Regions from separate parts of the Paenibacillus taichungensis genome, predicted to be linked through region 1. Evidence: a T-box and tRNA genes for the amino acid it is inferred to sense, from the RefSeq annotation. Region 1 holds a T-box; the other regions hold tRNA genes.

Region 1 (3,185 bases):
GTTAAAGGAAGCCATAATAGTTGGATGGAAAACGTTTTCTAATTAGTAGAATCCTGAAAATTTAATTCCGGGTGGGGTGTAGAATGGAAAGTACATACAAAACAAGGCTGACTTCCGAACAATTAGACAGAATTGTGCAGCAGCACTTTAACACAGGTATCCAAGAATACAAAGAGATGATCGACGGCTGGGCAAACCACGCTTACTTTATCACCAAGAAAGACGGACAGAAGGTTGTACTCAAAATTGCTCCTTCTAATGGCATTAAGCTGATGCGCTGTGAACAGCAAGTTATGGTTGCTGAGGTTGAGGCACTACGACTTGTGGCAGAACTTCAGGATGTACCCGTTCCCCGGGTATTGGCCTACGATCCATCGCTCACCCTGGTTCCGGCAGAATATTTTATTATGGAATACATGCCAGGAACGCCGTATAACAAAGTCAAAGATCAGTACAGTGCAGAAGAGCAGGAATCCATAGAGCAGCAGCTGGGTGCCCACAATCGTCGAATCAATGAAATTAAAGGAGAGAAGTTTGGTTACTTTTCCTCAAAGAAACCGCATTATACGACGTGGAGAGAAGCTTTCCTTTGCTTAATGGATGATATGCTGGGAGATAGCAAAGCAGCGGGTGTGGAATTTTCGATTCGTTATGAGGAACTGGAGCGTTTGATTCAAGAAAAATCGGATGTGCTGGAGGATGTCAAAGAGCCTGTGCTTGTGCATTGGGATTTATGGGATGGGAATGTATTTGTGGAGGCGGGGCAGATCACGGCCATTATCGATTTCGAACGTTCCCTTTGGGCAGATCCTCTGATGGAGCACTACTTCAGTCATTTTAATAATACACCGGGATTCCTCAAAGGCTATGGTAGAGCAGTTACAACAGACAGTGAACGAAAAAGAAGAAGTTTATATGATCTGTACTTTGATCTGGCGCTGAGAATCGAGTGTCCATATCGTCAATACGATAACAAGGAACACATTAAGTGGTCGATTGATAACCTAGAAGAAGGAATCAAGCGATTCCAGTCGTCTTAATGTGTATACTGATGCATGGCATTGCTTATACTCAACAGACAGTGTAATATTGACTTTAATGCTGTTTTTTTATATAATGTTTCCGATCATATCGTATACATATTTCGATGATAAGGATCAGTAGTGAGTCCTGTACATGACAGAGAGCCGGCGGTTGGTGCAAGTCGGTTGACAGTATTTCACGAACTCGCCTTGGAGAAATGCGGTGATTACACCATCTTGCAACCGACTCATTAACACTCCGGTTCAGGAATGGAAATCCGCATCGGTTAACCGCCGTTACAGGTCCAAAGGGAGTGGATGACGAAGCACGATCGTCCGCTAACTAGGGTGGTACCACGGGAATTCAACCTCTCGTCCCTAGCGCTGCAAACGCTACGGGATGCTGAGGTTTTTTTGTTGCAATAAAAGCGAATAACCAGAGGAGGAACAATAGATGAGTGAGAATCAACAGCCGAAACACGGCTATAAGCCACAAGACATGGAGAAAAGTTGGCAGCAATACTGGGATGACAACAAAACGTTTAAAACGGGTGAGGACCCGGCTAAACCGAAGTTCTATGCCCTGGATATGTTTCCATATCCATCCGGCTCAGGCCTGCACGTAGGTCACCCGGAAGGATACACGGCAACGGATATCGTATCCCGTTTCAAACGTATGCGCGGCTTCAATGTATTGCATCCAATGGGTTGGGACGCTTTCGGCCTGCCTGCTGAGCAGCATGCATTGGATACTGGTGAGCATCCACGGGATATTACATTCCGCAATATTGACAATTTCCGTCGCCAGATCAAATCACTGGGTTTCTCATATGACTGGGATCGTGAGATCAGTACAACAGACCCTGACTATTACAAATGGACGCAATGGATCTTCATCCAGTTGTACAATAAAGGCCTGGCTTATGTAGATGAAGTGCCTGTGAACTGGTGCGAAGCTTTGGGTACAGTACTGGCGAACGAAGAAGTTATCGATGGCAAGAGTGAGCGTGGTGGACATCCGGTCGTTCGTAAACCGATGCGCCAATGGGTATTGAGAATTACGGAATATGCAGAGCGTTTGCTGGAAGACCTGGAAGAGCTGGACTGGTCGGAAAGTATCAAGGATATGCAGCGCAACTGGATCGGCAAATCGACCGGGGCGGAAGTTACTTTTGCCATTGAGGGTCATGAAGAAGTCATCAAAGTGTTTACGACACGTGCAGATACTTTGTTTGGCGCAAGTTATGCTGTATTGGCACCTGAGCATGAGCTGGTGGAAGTCATTACAACTGCTGAACAGCGTGAAGCAATCAAGTCATATCAGGAACAGGCTGCTCGCAAAAGCGATCTGGAACGTACCGATTTGGCTAAAGACAAAACGGGTGTGTTCACAGGAACTTATGCAATCAATCCGGTAAATGGAGCGAAGGTGCCAATCTGGATCGCCGATTATGTTCTGGCTGGATACGGCACAGGGGCGATCATGGCCGTTCCGGGACATGACGCTCGTGACTGGGAGTTTGCGAAACAGTTTGGTCTGGACATCATCGAGGTTGTACAGGGTGGCGACGTGACACAAGAAGCGTATTCCGGAGACGGACCGCATGTGAACTCCGATTTCCTGAACGGATTGAACAACGAAGAAGCGATTGCGAAGATGATCGCCTGGTTGGAAGAGAACGGTAAGGGACAAGGCAAGGTCACCTATCGTCTGCGCGATTGGCTGTTCAGCCGTCAGCGTTACTGGGGTGAGCCAATCCCGATTCTGCATCTGGAAGACGGAACGATGAAGACGGTGCCGGAAGATCAATTGCCTTTGCTGCTGCCGGATATTGACCAGATCAAACCTTCGGGCACTGGAGAGTCACCACTGGCGAATGTTACGGAATGGGTTAACACCGTAGATCCGGAAACGGGAATGAAAGCACGTCGCGAGACGAACACAATGCCACAATGGGCCGGTAGCTGCTGGTATTACCTGCGCTTTATCGATCCGCACAATGACAAGGAATTGATCTCTCAAGAGAAACAGCAGCAGTGGCTGCCGGTTGATCTGTACATCGGGGGAGCAGAGCACGCAGTGCTTCACTTGCTGTACGCTCGTTTCTGGCATAAAGTGCTGTATGATCTGGGTGTGGTGCATACCAAAGAGCCGTTCCACAA
Region 2 (3,185 bases), 190 kb from region 1:
TTCGTTCTGAGCTCGACGAATACGTCATTTGCTTCCAAATGAGTAAATGGCGCATCGACATCATACAGCCAGCTTTGCAATGAGGAGAAACCGTAGATTAATCCTTTGGGCATTCTTCCATAATCCGCTTCGCGGTGGTTGAACTCATAGGAATTGATACCTGCGAGCAGCGCTTTTGGATCAAAACCTTCCTTCACCACACGCTCAAGCACCTCTTTTACCGTCCCCAGAAAATCTTCTTTGCTTGCCAGATTACTCTTCTTCAATCCAACGGTAAACACGGGCTGATACAGGCTGTCATCATACGTACCATACACATCTTTTGCAATGCCCTTATCCAGCAAAGCCTGCTTTAAAACCGCTCCTGGAGCGTTAAGCAGTGCATACAGCAAAATTTGAAACGAGATGTTTAATTCCTTGTCCAGACTTGTTCCAATAACCGCATTATAGGTCAAAAAGCTGTTATCCACTTCTGATTCGGTACTTCCGGCAGAATATGTCTTAATTGCGTCCACTCTTTGTCCGAATGCAGGCTGGAGCTGAATGGCAGAATCAATCTCAATTCGATCATACTCACTCAGATAGTTTTCATCTAACCACTGCAATTTCTCTTCCATATCCATATCCCCATACAAATAGATGAAGCTATTGGACGGATGATAATATCTGGAGTGGAAATCCAGCAAGCCTTGATAAGTCAGATCGGGAATGGCATCAGGAAATCCGCCTGATTCACAGGAATATGTAGTATCCGGGAAAAGTGAATTCAGGACTTCTCTGCGCACAATCCGTTCCGGGGAAGAAAACGCACCCTTCATCTCGTTATATACAACGCCGTTATAGGTTAGCTCATCTTCAGCTGAGGTCAGGTTGTAATTCCAACCCTCCTGCAAAAATATTTTTTCATTATCATAAATATTTGTGTGGAGTACCGCATCCAGATAAATATCCATCAGGTTATGGAAGTCATGATCATTCCGGCTTGCAATCGGATAAATCGTTTTATCTGGATATGTCATCGCATTCAGAAATGTATTAAGAGAACCCTTTAGCAATTCAACAAAGGAATCCTTAGCCGGAAATTTCTTGGAGCCACAAAGTACGGAATGCTCTAGAATGTGAGCTACACCTGTATTGTCTTCCGGAGGAGTACGGAAACCGATACTGAACACTTTATTATCATCCTGATTGGATAAGAGTACAATTTTGGCTCCGGATTTCTGATGTTCCAGGAGATACGCATCTGACTTCAACTCTTCGATTCTGCGTTCCTGCAGCACCTTATAGGGCTTAAGCTGTTTCAACATGGGTCGAGTCCTCCGTCCATTAAATTGTTTAGTTTGGTATGCAACCTTGAGTTCTTCAAGTTCAAAGTTAAAGGTAATTTATGCCTACGGATAGTATACACTATCGTTGCATGTCTTCCTAACGGGCAGCACCACAGATGTCATCTGATATGTATTATCGTTTTTTAATGTTTATGAACTGAATGGTACAGCAGAAAGTCATAAACATTAAAATTTTCAAACAAAAAAAGATCGCATGAACAACTTGTTTAACAAGTGTCATGCGATCTTTTCTTAGGATGCCGAGGACCGGGATCGAACCGGTACGGTAGTCACCTACCGCAGGATTTTAAGTCCTGTGCGTCTGCCAATTCCGCCACCCCGGCATGGGTATGTATTTCTTGGCGACAAGAAATATCTTACCATGAAATTTATAGCTTTGCAATACCTTAACATAAAATAATCCAAAAAAAATGAAACAGGCACTGCCAGCGTTAGCGAGCAGTGCCTAGAAAGTTCGAGTTGCGGTCCCGAACTTTCTTTAAACCATCTATATTAAGGGAGGTGTGAAATAAGAATACCTCCCCAACATTAAAGAAACCTAAAATCAGGCTTAAATTAAACTAAAAAAGAAGAATAGGTGCAATTCGGGCCGCCTCTTCCTCGCTGCATTCCACAACTACCAGGATATGCCCCTGTACCAGCCAATCTTCATAGTAATTAGCATCCTCTTCGGAGACACCTGCTTCGGTTAAGGTAAGCACCAGATCATCCGTCTCACTTCCAATCTCGTTGCCTGCAAGTTTGCGTACCGCTTTTCCAATAGCCATCGTCTGATCCATCCGCTTGCCCAGACTAGCCAGTACCCCTTTAAGCACGCCTAAAGCTCCATCTGTTCCTGCACCCTTCAGAGGCAGCGGCAAACCAGTTTTCTCACTTACCATTTCGAGATTGACCTGTTCTTTGGCTACCGCGCCCAAATATTTATCTGCTATGCCTTCCTCTTTCAATTTATTCAGCATGATAATGGCTTCGTGCTCCGTGCGTACAAGTCCGATCAGCAATTGTGTCATTATGCGTCCCCCTCCTTTTACCCTTATATAACCCCTGGCTGCTTCTTCAAAAACGGAAAACATGTAATAAGTCCTTACACCTATGTAAAATATAATTTCTGATCTGGAAATCTATACCTAGTTCTGATAGACTAGATAAAGAAGACAAATTAACCATTGAAATTATTGACATATCGAATTACTATTCCATAACCAGGAGCAATGACATATGAAAAAAGAGGTAGAAATTGCCATTCGGCGCAAACAACAAATTATTGTCCGTAATACAAGTGGGCAAACGGTAACTGGATTTCCGGAACGTACAGCCGATGCTTCCATTCTTTCCTTACGGACCGTCCACGGAAGCCTGTGGATTCCATTCGACGAAGTGGAACAAGTCACTCGTTTGTTAACTATCCGCTCTCATCATTTAAGTGGAATGCAGTTGTGTACGGCTGATCTGTAAACAGAGAACAAGTACTTCATGTATTTATACGTGAACTAGACGTGTTTATTTCGTCATTCATAAAATAAAACCAGACGCATCAACGTCTGGTTTTATTTTGCCTTTTACGGTATGCCACACTCTTTCAAAGCCCCAGGGCATATCTGTATCGATTACTTTCACATTCACAGCGTGTCGTTATTTCACCACAAACTTTACTCGAGTTCCATCCGGATATGTACTTAGTTGGTTTCCCACCCATGAGCCTGCACCACGATTATCTTTGGGACTAATATATTGGATATCCGCACCCGCTCCGCCTTCTGCACACATCGCCATAGGCCATTCATCCCGATCTTTCCCCTTCTTGACCGGAACACCTTTGAGAGATAAATCCCGATT
Region 3 (3,185 bases), 2.8 Mb from region 1:
ATCATCATCATTAATATAAACCACATCGGTAACAGCAGCCGCATCCATGGAAGCAGCATTTGCTACATTTTCTGTATTCGCGGTTGGGTCAACTTCAGCTTCCAAGTCAGCTCCTTGTTGCGTATTCATATTCGCTGGACCAGTGGTCGAGGAATCCGTAATAGCGATGCTCAGATCCTGTCTGCCATCGATTTGCTCCTTGCCCCCGTTCCGCTTCCAATCTCCACTATAGCGCATGCCCGTATCATCATCATTAACAGCTGATGTACCGCTTAATGCGGTTACCTTAAGCATCCGGGAAGCATGAGGTTCCAGTACGCCGCCACTGAATTCATGATTAAAATTCCCCAGTTCGGAATGGCTCCAGAGATCACGGACCGAAGCCGTACCTTCGAGGCCAATATCACTCCATTTCACTTTGACCTCGGCACTCCGATTGCCCAGATTGAACAGAGCTACATTGTACGTACCATCTCCGTTATTGGCATACCAAACCTGCTGTTTGGTGTCCATGGAAACCGGATGGGCTGGACGACCAGCCTGATTGACCGCAATGACTTCGTCATTCGTCAGCAGTTCCAGCCCATAGCTGTCCAGCCTGGTCAGATCATTACCTGTATAAAGCGGTGCTGAAGAGATTGCCCAGAACGTGGTAGCGGTCTTCCGCTCGTCCCTGGTCAGACCATCCATCGAGCCATTCCCGACATTCAGTGAATCGAAGTCGTTCCAGCCTCCGGGACCTGCATCCCGCCACCAGAGGGCAGCGATGGGGAACAAGCGGGAAATACTCGACCATTCGGTCAATCCCTTACTGCTGTCATAGGCTTCAACATCCCAGTCGATCCTCCAGCCGTTCGCATACTTTTTCCAGAAGTCCACGTAATTGTGGTCAAGCGCCCAGGAAAGCTCAAACCAGATGTTATTTCTGTCCAGGGCTTTGGACCAAGCCTCCACATCACCACGTGCATCGCGGCTCAGGTTATTAATTCCCGATCCTGGCGTCACACTATCGAATTTGACAAAATTGATACCCCACTCTCCAAGAAGATCCGCGATGGAGTCAATGTACTTCTGTGAGCAAGGGTTCGAAAAATCAATTTTGTACGTGTACGAATCCCAAGCATCCATAACAACGAGCGGTTTTACTGCAATATCTTGCATACGACATGCCCCGCCCGTTCCATACACCTCAAGATTTTTATCATAGGCTGTAATGGATAATCCCGGAATCAGATAGATTCCGATCTTCTGTCCATTATTATGGACATAATCGATGACCTCCTGAAATCCATTTGGATAAAGAACAGTACTCGGAATAGGACGGCCGTATTCATCTTCGTCACCGTTCCAGCCAGCATCAATATTAATGTATTCATATCCATGGGCTTGCAGCTTCTCGCGCATGGCATCCGATTGCTTCTTAATACTCTCGGCAGATGTCCAGTTACCCGCCCCGTCATATACTTGCATGCTGTAACTACTCCACCCCATATACGGCTTTTGGGCCAGACTCTTATCTGCTGCTTGTGCCACATTACCTGTCGTTCCCATAATTCCGAACTGAACTGCCGCAATCATGAACACCATGAAACACATTGCCATCCTTTTTCCGATTCGTTTCAAATTATCCCTACCCCCTCTGAATTTGGTCAATCAAATTCCTGTTGATAGCGCTTCCATACGAGAAGAGAATAGTGTATAGTGGATTTCCAGGATAGGTACAATTCGGTATTTTACGTACAATTCACCTGAAATATAGGGGCAAACCGTCGCAGAACAAACATATTTCCATTAATGGATAAATAAACAAATAAAAACTTCATCTTTGCTCAAATTAAGGGAATGGGTTGAAGACAACCAGGATGAGCCATCACTCTAATCCGTAAACAAAGAAAAAAGGTTCCTAGAGTGGCAGTAATGCCATTCTAGGAACCTTTTTTTGTATTACATATGATGCGGTCGAGAGGACTCGAACCTCCACGGGGGTTAGCCCACACGGACCTGAACCGTGCGCGTCTGCCAATTCCGCCACGACCGCGTATGTTGTATCTCCGAGAAATTACATCGCGGCGACAAGAAGTAATATATCATGTGCAGGTAATTAGTGTCAACAAAAAAATAATTCCTTATTTAATTTGTAAAGCTGTACTCATCCATCATTTCATGCAAAACAAAAAACTAAGGCCAATACAATTGATGATAAAAAACTGTCTAAATGAATTATATGTTGGAAGGCCAGTTCCGTACCAGGCATACCCACCTCCTCTTTAATGTTTAGGAAGCTGGAATCCTGCATTTGAAACAGTAGTTACTTTTTTGTCATCTATCAAAACTCAACCTTCGAGTTATTTCTACATAAATAGCGATAATTCCGTTAACATTGAGATGATAAGAAGTGTTCAAGAACGGTTTGACATTTTCGCATTTATGCAATATAGTTTCAAAAGGTTACAAAAACTTAATTATTCATTTGCCGAGTTTCATGTTTGAAAACGGGGGAACCATTTTGGGTGAATTATTCTTATACATAGGAAATATAGGGAACCTTCTACCGAACCCTTAGCTAACTCCGTAGGCATCGAAGGGAGAACAAAAATTTTGAAAAAGCTTATCATCTCCATTTTTGGAGCAGCAGTATTATTTACATCTGGTGCAGCAAGCACAGAGGCAAGCAGTATTAACACCGTCGTTAACAACATGACAGGCATACCTTACAAATGGGGTGGTACTACACTCGCCGGGTTTGATTGCTCTGGATTTATGAGATATATTTTCAACAAATATAGCATTGAATTACCACGCACTTCCCAGCAACAAGCTAAGGCCGGAACGCCGGTATCCAAAGCTAATCTGCGTACGGGTGACCTGGTATTCTTTAATACGATGGGCAGTGGCATTTCACATACAGGTGTATATATCGGGGGCGGACAGTTCGCTCATGCTTCAAGCAGCAAGGGTGTCAGCATCACTCAATTATCTAATCCTTACTTCAACGATCGTTACGTAACAGCACGCCGGGTAACAGGACAGTTTATGTATAACAAAATGCTGGGCAAAATATAAGTTAACACGAAAAGGCTTCGGTTATAACCGGAGCCTTTTCTTTGTCTATCTTTGTCTACATTAATATTGATTTTCTAGAGGTACACAAGGTCATCATCCGTCTTAACCAAAGCTTTTAATGT
Region 4 (3,185 bases), 3.5 Mb from region 1:
TATTCCTCCTCGTTAGCCACAGGAAATTATCCCTATTTCCCAAACCATAAAAAAGAAGACCCACCAACATGCATGAGTCTCCTCAAGTTTCCGTTTATTTATGATTTCAATTATAACAGGCAGCTGACACTGGATCAATCACAGGAATAGTACTAGCCACTAGCCATTCAACAGAAACCCAACTTCCCCATTCAAGGAATATACAATACGGTCTGCTCCCATTCCCCGATAGATCCCTTTGGGGTGGCTTTGTTCCGTAATGACACACAAGGACTTGGATGTCCAGGAGCGGCAGATCTGCAAATATCGACAGGTCAGGTTTAGGCTATTTTCAAAAATAAAAACATTGCCGACACTACCTTGCGGCAAAAACCATTTCTGAGCTGCAGCCGTGTTCATGCGAATGACATGCTCCACACCGATTCTCCGGAGCCTGCGCTCTTCCCCTGCACTATTGGTCAGAACGGCAAACGGCATTTTTTTGTACATCAGCAATTTGATAAATTTACGTCCTGCTTCATTTGGAGCAGTCACTAAGATCATCTCTTTATCCATCATTCGTTCCTCCCTTGGCGTGAAAAGACAACAAAAAAGAAGCGTGGGGGACCAAGGCCTCCCGGACGCTTCTTCAATAATCCATAGCAAAAAGACACTATGAACCAGCGTACGGCTTGTTGCCTCTCCCTTTAACGCTTACGAGGTTAGCTGACGGATTCGGGCGCGAGAGTCGCCCTATTTCCGGCTGTCACCGGAAAATTCACCCCATGGATGCCTACTGTCCTGGACAGTTCATCCTGTTGGTTCCCCCGTTTCCCACCCATGAATGAATGGAAACTCAGCGATTAAAACATCGTTCTTTTATAATCAATAATCAGAGCGATATTATCGTTTGTTTCGTTTTTCATGTAAAATTTAATTTAAATTGGAATTACGATATGAATCATACACCCGTGCCATATTGGTGTAAAGTCTGCGCAGATCACCGAATCGACGGATTTTTGCCATTTCCCATCAATAATAGCGCTTACAACGCATCCATTCTCTACCCATCTCATCAAAGCTCTCTAATTCTCTCTTTAGCGATAATTAGGTGTTAAATCAGTCACAGATCATACACGACAGCCTCAAATTGAGTTAAAAAAGCAATATTAATTTTGCAATATTTAATTGCAATCAATATAATAGAAGGAAGAAGAATATGAAATGGAGGCGATTTTCATGTCAGTCTACGACTACAAAGTAAACACCCTTCGCGGTCAGGAAGTTGAAATGTCCAACTATCGTGACAAAGTACTGCTTATCGTGAATACAGCAAGCCAATGCGGACTCACACCTCAATTCAAAGGTCTGCAAGAACTTCAGGATAAGTTTAAAGACTCCCCGTTTGAAGTTCTTGGTTTTCCAAGCAACCAGTTTGCACAGGAAAAAGGCTCTTCTGATGATATTGCCGAGTTCTGTCAGATGAACTATGGTGTCAGCTTCCCGATGTTCGAGAAAATCGATGTGAATGGTTCAAGCGCTCACCCTCTATTCCAGCATCTTACCAAAGAAGCACCGGGTGTACTCGGCTCCAAAGCCATCAAATGGAACTTCACCAAATTCCTTGTGGATCGGAACGGACGTGTTCTGAAACGGTATGCTCCCAAAACAACACCCGATAAAATTGAAGCAGACATCAAAGAATTGCTTAAATAACAATTGAAGGCCATCCGCCCCCGGCAGACAGAATGACATGCATTCAGGGGAACGGGTGACCTTTTTTTGTCTGGACTCATCATTACTGTAAAAAAACATAAAAAAGAAGCTCCCCATATGGGAAGCTTCTTCCTAATCGTTCTTATGATGCGGTCGAGAGGACTCGAACCTCCACGGGTATACACCCACTACCCCCTCAAGATAGCGTGTCTGCCATTCCACCACGACCGCATGTCGTAAATAATCGGCAACAGAATTGATTATACCCGGTTCATGTTTAAAAGTAAAGCATTTTTATAAATATCATTTTAACTGCGCTTTCCCTTCCATAAATCGTATAATCTCGTCATTTTCTCCTACGAAGTGCATATGATTAAATTTGATCTCGTTTGTATATCCGATTAGGCTGATTACTCTACTTTATTTGTAGTGCCATCCTTTACATCCCCTCAGTTTAACATAACTCATAAAGTTATATAAAATAACATTAAACAGATTAAACATTTAAAAACCAAGAAACTGTTGACAAAAAGCGGATATTTATGTGAATATATATATCATATAATTCGGATTTACGAACATAAAACGAACTAAAAAGGAGTATAAATGTTATTTAATATAACATTTAACGAACGTAGGAGGCGAAAGATCGTGAACCGTGGGAATAAGCTGCTCGATTACGTCAAACTGCTTGATTCCTCTATCCAGGTTGGAGGCTTCACCCATTCCTTCGGAATGGATACCCATATCGCTGAAGGTACCATTCGTAACGCCGAAGATCTCGAATCATTCATGCGCTGTCAATTGCACCCCAGCATCGTGCGTCTGGAAGGCATGGCGATTAAAGGCATATATACTGCCGCAGATCATAATGACGCATGGCGTACAGCCCTCATCGACAAGCTCGTCCATGTCCAGCGGACACCAGTCAATCTTAGAGAACACGCCTCCACAATGGGCAAACGACTGATTAAGCTGGCTCATGCACTCCACCCCTGGATTGATTTTAGCCATCTCGAACAAACCCTGGCTAAGTATGAATCCGTCGGCTGCCTCTCCACCGTTCACGCCTGGATTAACCACCACCTCGAAATCCCTGTCGAGGAGGCGGTCCTTGGTTATCTGCATTCAGCCATGAGTGCCTGCATAACCGAAGCCTCCAAAGTGATTCCTCTTCATACCGATACAATCCAGGACCTGCTGGTTCGCCTGGCCGCAGATCTGGAGCATGAATGGCATACCGTCAGCGCCTCCGCTGCCGATGGACCGGTACAACCAACCTCAATGTCCATGAAAACGTTGTTCCCAAGCTTCCACATGCTTGGAGCAGGGCTTCACGCCTACAGAGCCTAATCTGTCCCCATCCCTTCATAACCCGCCTCCTCACACTGTAAAAATATAAAAAACACGCCGCAACCTCCTTGCTGGCGTGTTTTTTATGTCATTTATTTTGTCTATTTAACGCATTTACGTCATTTAATATCTTAAAA

The links. A T-box is a leader RNA that pairs with one kind of tRNA and senses whether it is charged. The one in region 1 lies ahead of leuS (leucine--tRNA ligase), so its partner is inferred to be a tRNA-Leu.
Region 2: it has a tRNA-Leu gene. The T-box ahead of leuS (leucine--tRNA ligase) is inferred to sense a tRNA for this amino acid. The anticodon was not compared.
Region 3: it has a tRNA-Leu gene. The T-box ahead of leuS (leucine--tRNA ligase) is inferred to sense a tRNA for this amino acid. The anticodon was not compared.
Region 4: it has a tRNA-Leu gene. The T-box ahead of leuS (leucine--tRNA ligase) is inferred to sense a tRNA for this amino acid. The anticodon was not compared.

What each region holds. Positions count from the first base shown of each region.
Region 1 covers NZ_CP194720.1:1,029,527-1,032,711, forward strand. The annotation lists gene ACR1R9_RS04710 (phosphotransferase family protein) at 84-1,040, shown strand; T-box leader at 1,139-1,405, shown strand; gene leuS (leucine--tRNA ligase) at 1,477-3,185, shown strand, end outside.
Region 2 covers NZ_CP194720.1:1,217,828-1,221,012, reverse strand. The annotation lists gene ACR1R9_RS05615 (insulinase family protein) at 1-1,307, opposite strand, end outside; tRNA gene ACR1R9_RS05610 (tRNA-Leu) at 1,587-1,672, opposite strand; gene ACR1R9_RS05605 (hypothetical protein) at 1,910-2,359, opposite strand; gene ACR1R9_RS05600 (hypothetical protein) at 2,568-2,804, shown strand; gene ACR1R9_RS05595 (NucA/NucB deoxyribonuclease domain-containing protein) at 2,982-3,185, opposite strand, start outside.
Region 3 covers NZ_CP194720.1:3,811,860-3,815,044, forward strand. The annotation lists gene ACR1R9_RS16860 (X2-like carbohydrate binding domain-containing protein) at 1-1,623, opposite strand, end outside; tRNA gene ACR1R9_RS16865 (tRNA-Leu) at 1,955-2,038, opposite strand; cyclic di-AMP (ydaO/yuaA leader) riboswitch at 2,462-2,593, shown strand; gene ACR1R9_RS16870 (C40 family peptidase) at 2,599-3,063, shown strand; gene ACR1R9_RS16875 (carboxymuconolactone decarboxylase family protein) at 3,179-3,185, opposite strand, start outside.
Region 4 covers NZ_CP194720.1:4,482,860-4,486,044, forward strand. The annotation lists gene ACR1R9_RS20260 (hypothetical protein) at 160-558, opposite strand; cyclic di-AMP (ydaO/yuaA leader) riboswitch at 676-851, opposite strand; gene ACR1R9_RS20265 (glutathione peroxidase) at 1,219-1,695, shown strand; tRNA gene ACR1R9_RS20270 (tRNA-Leu) at 1,844-1,926, opposite strand; gene ACR1R9_RS20275 (urease accessory protein UreF) at 2,347-3,048, shown strand.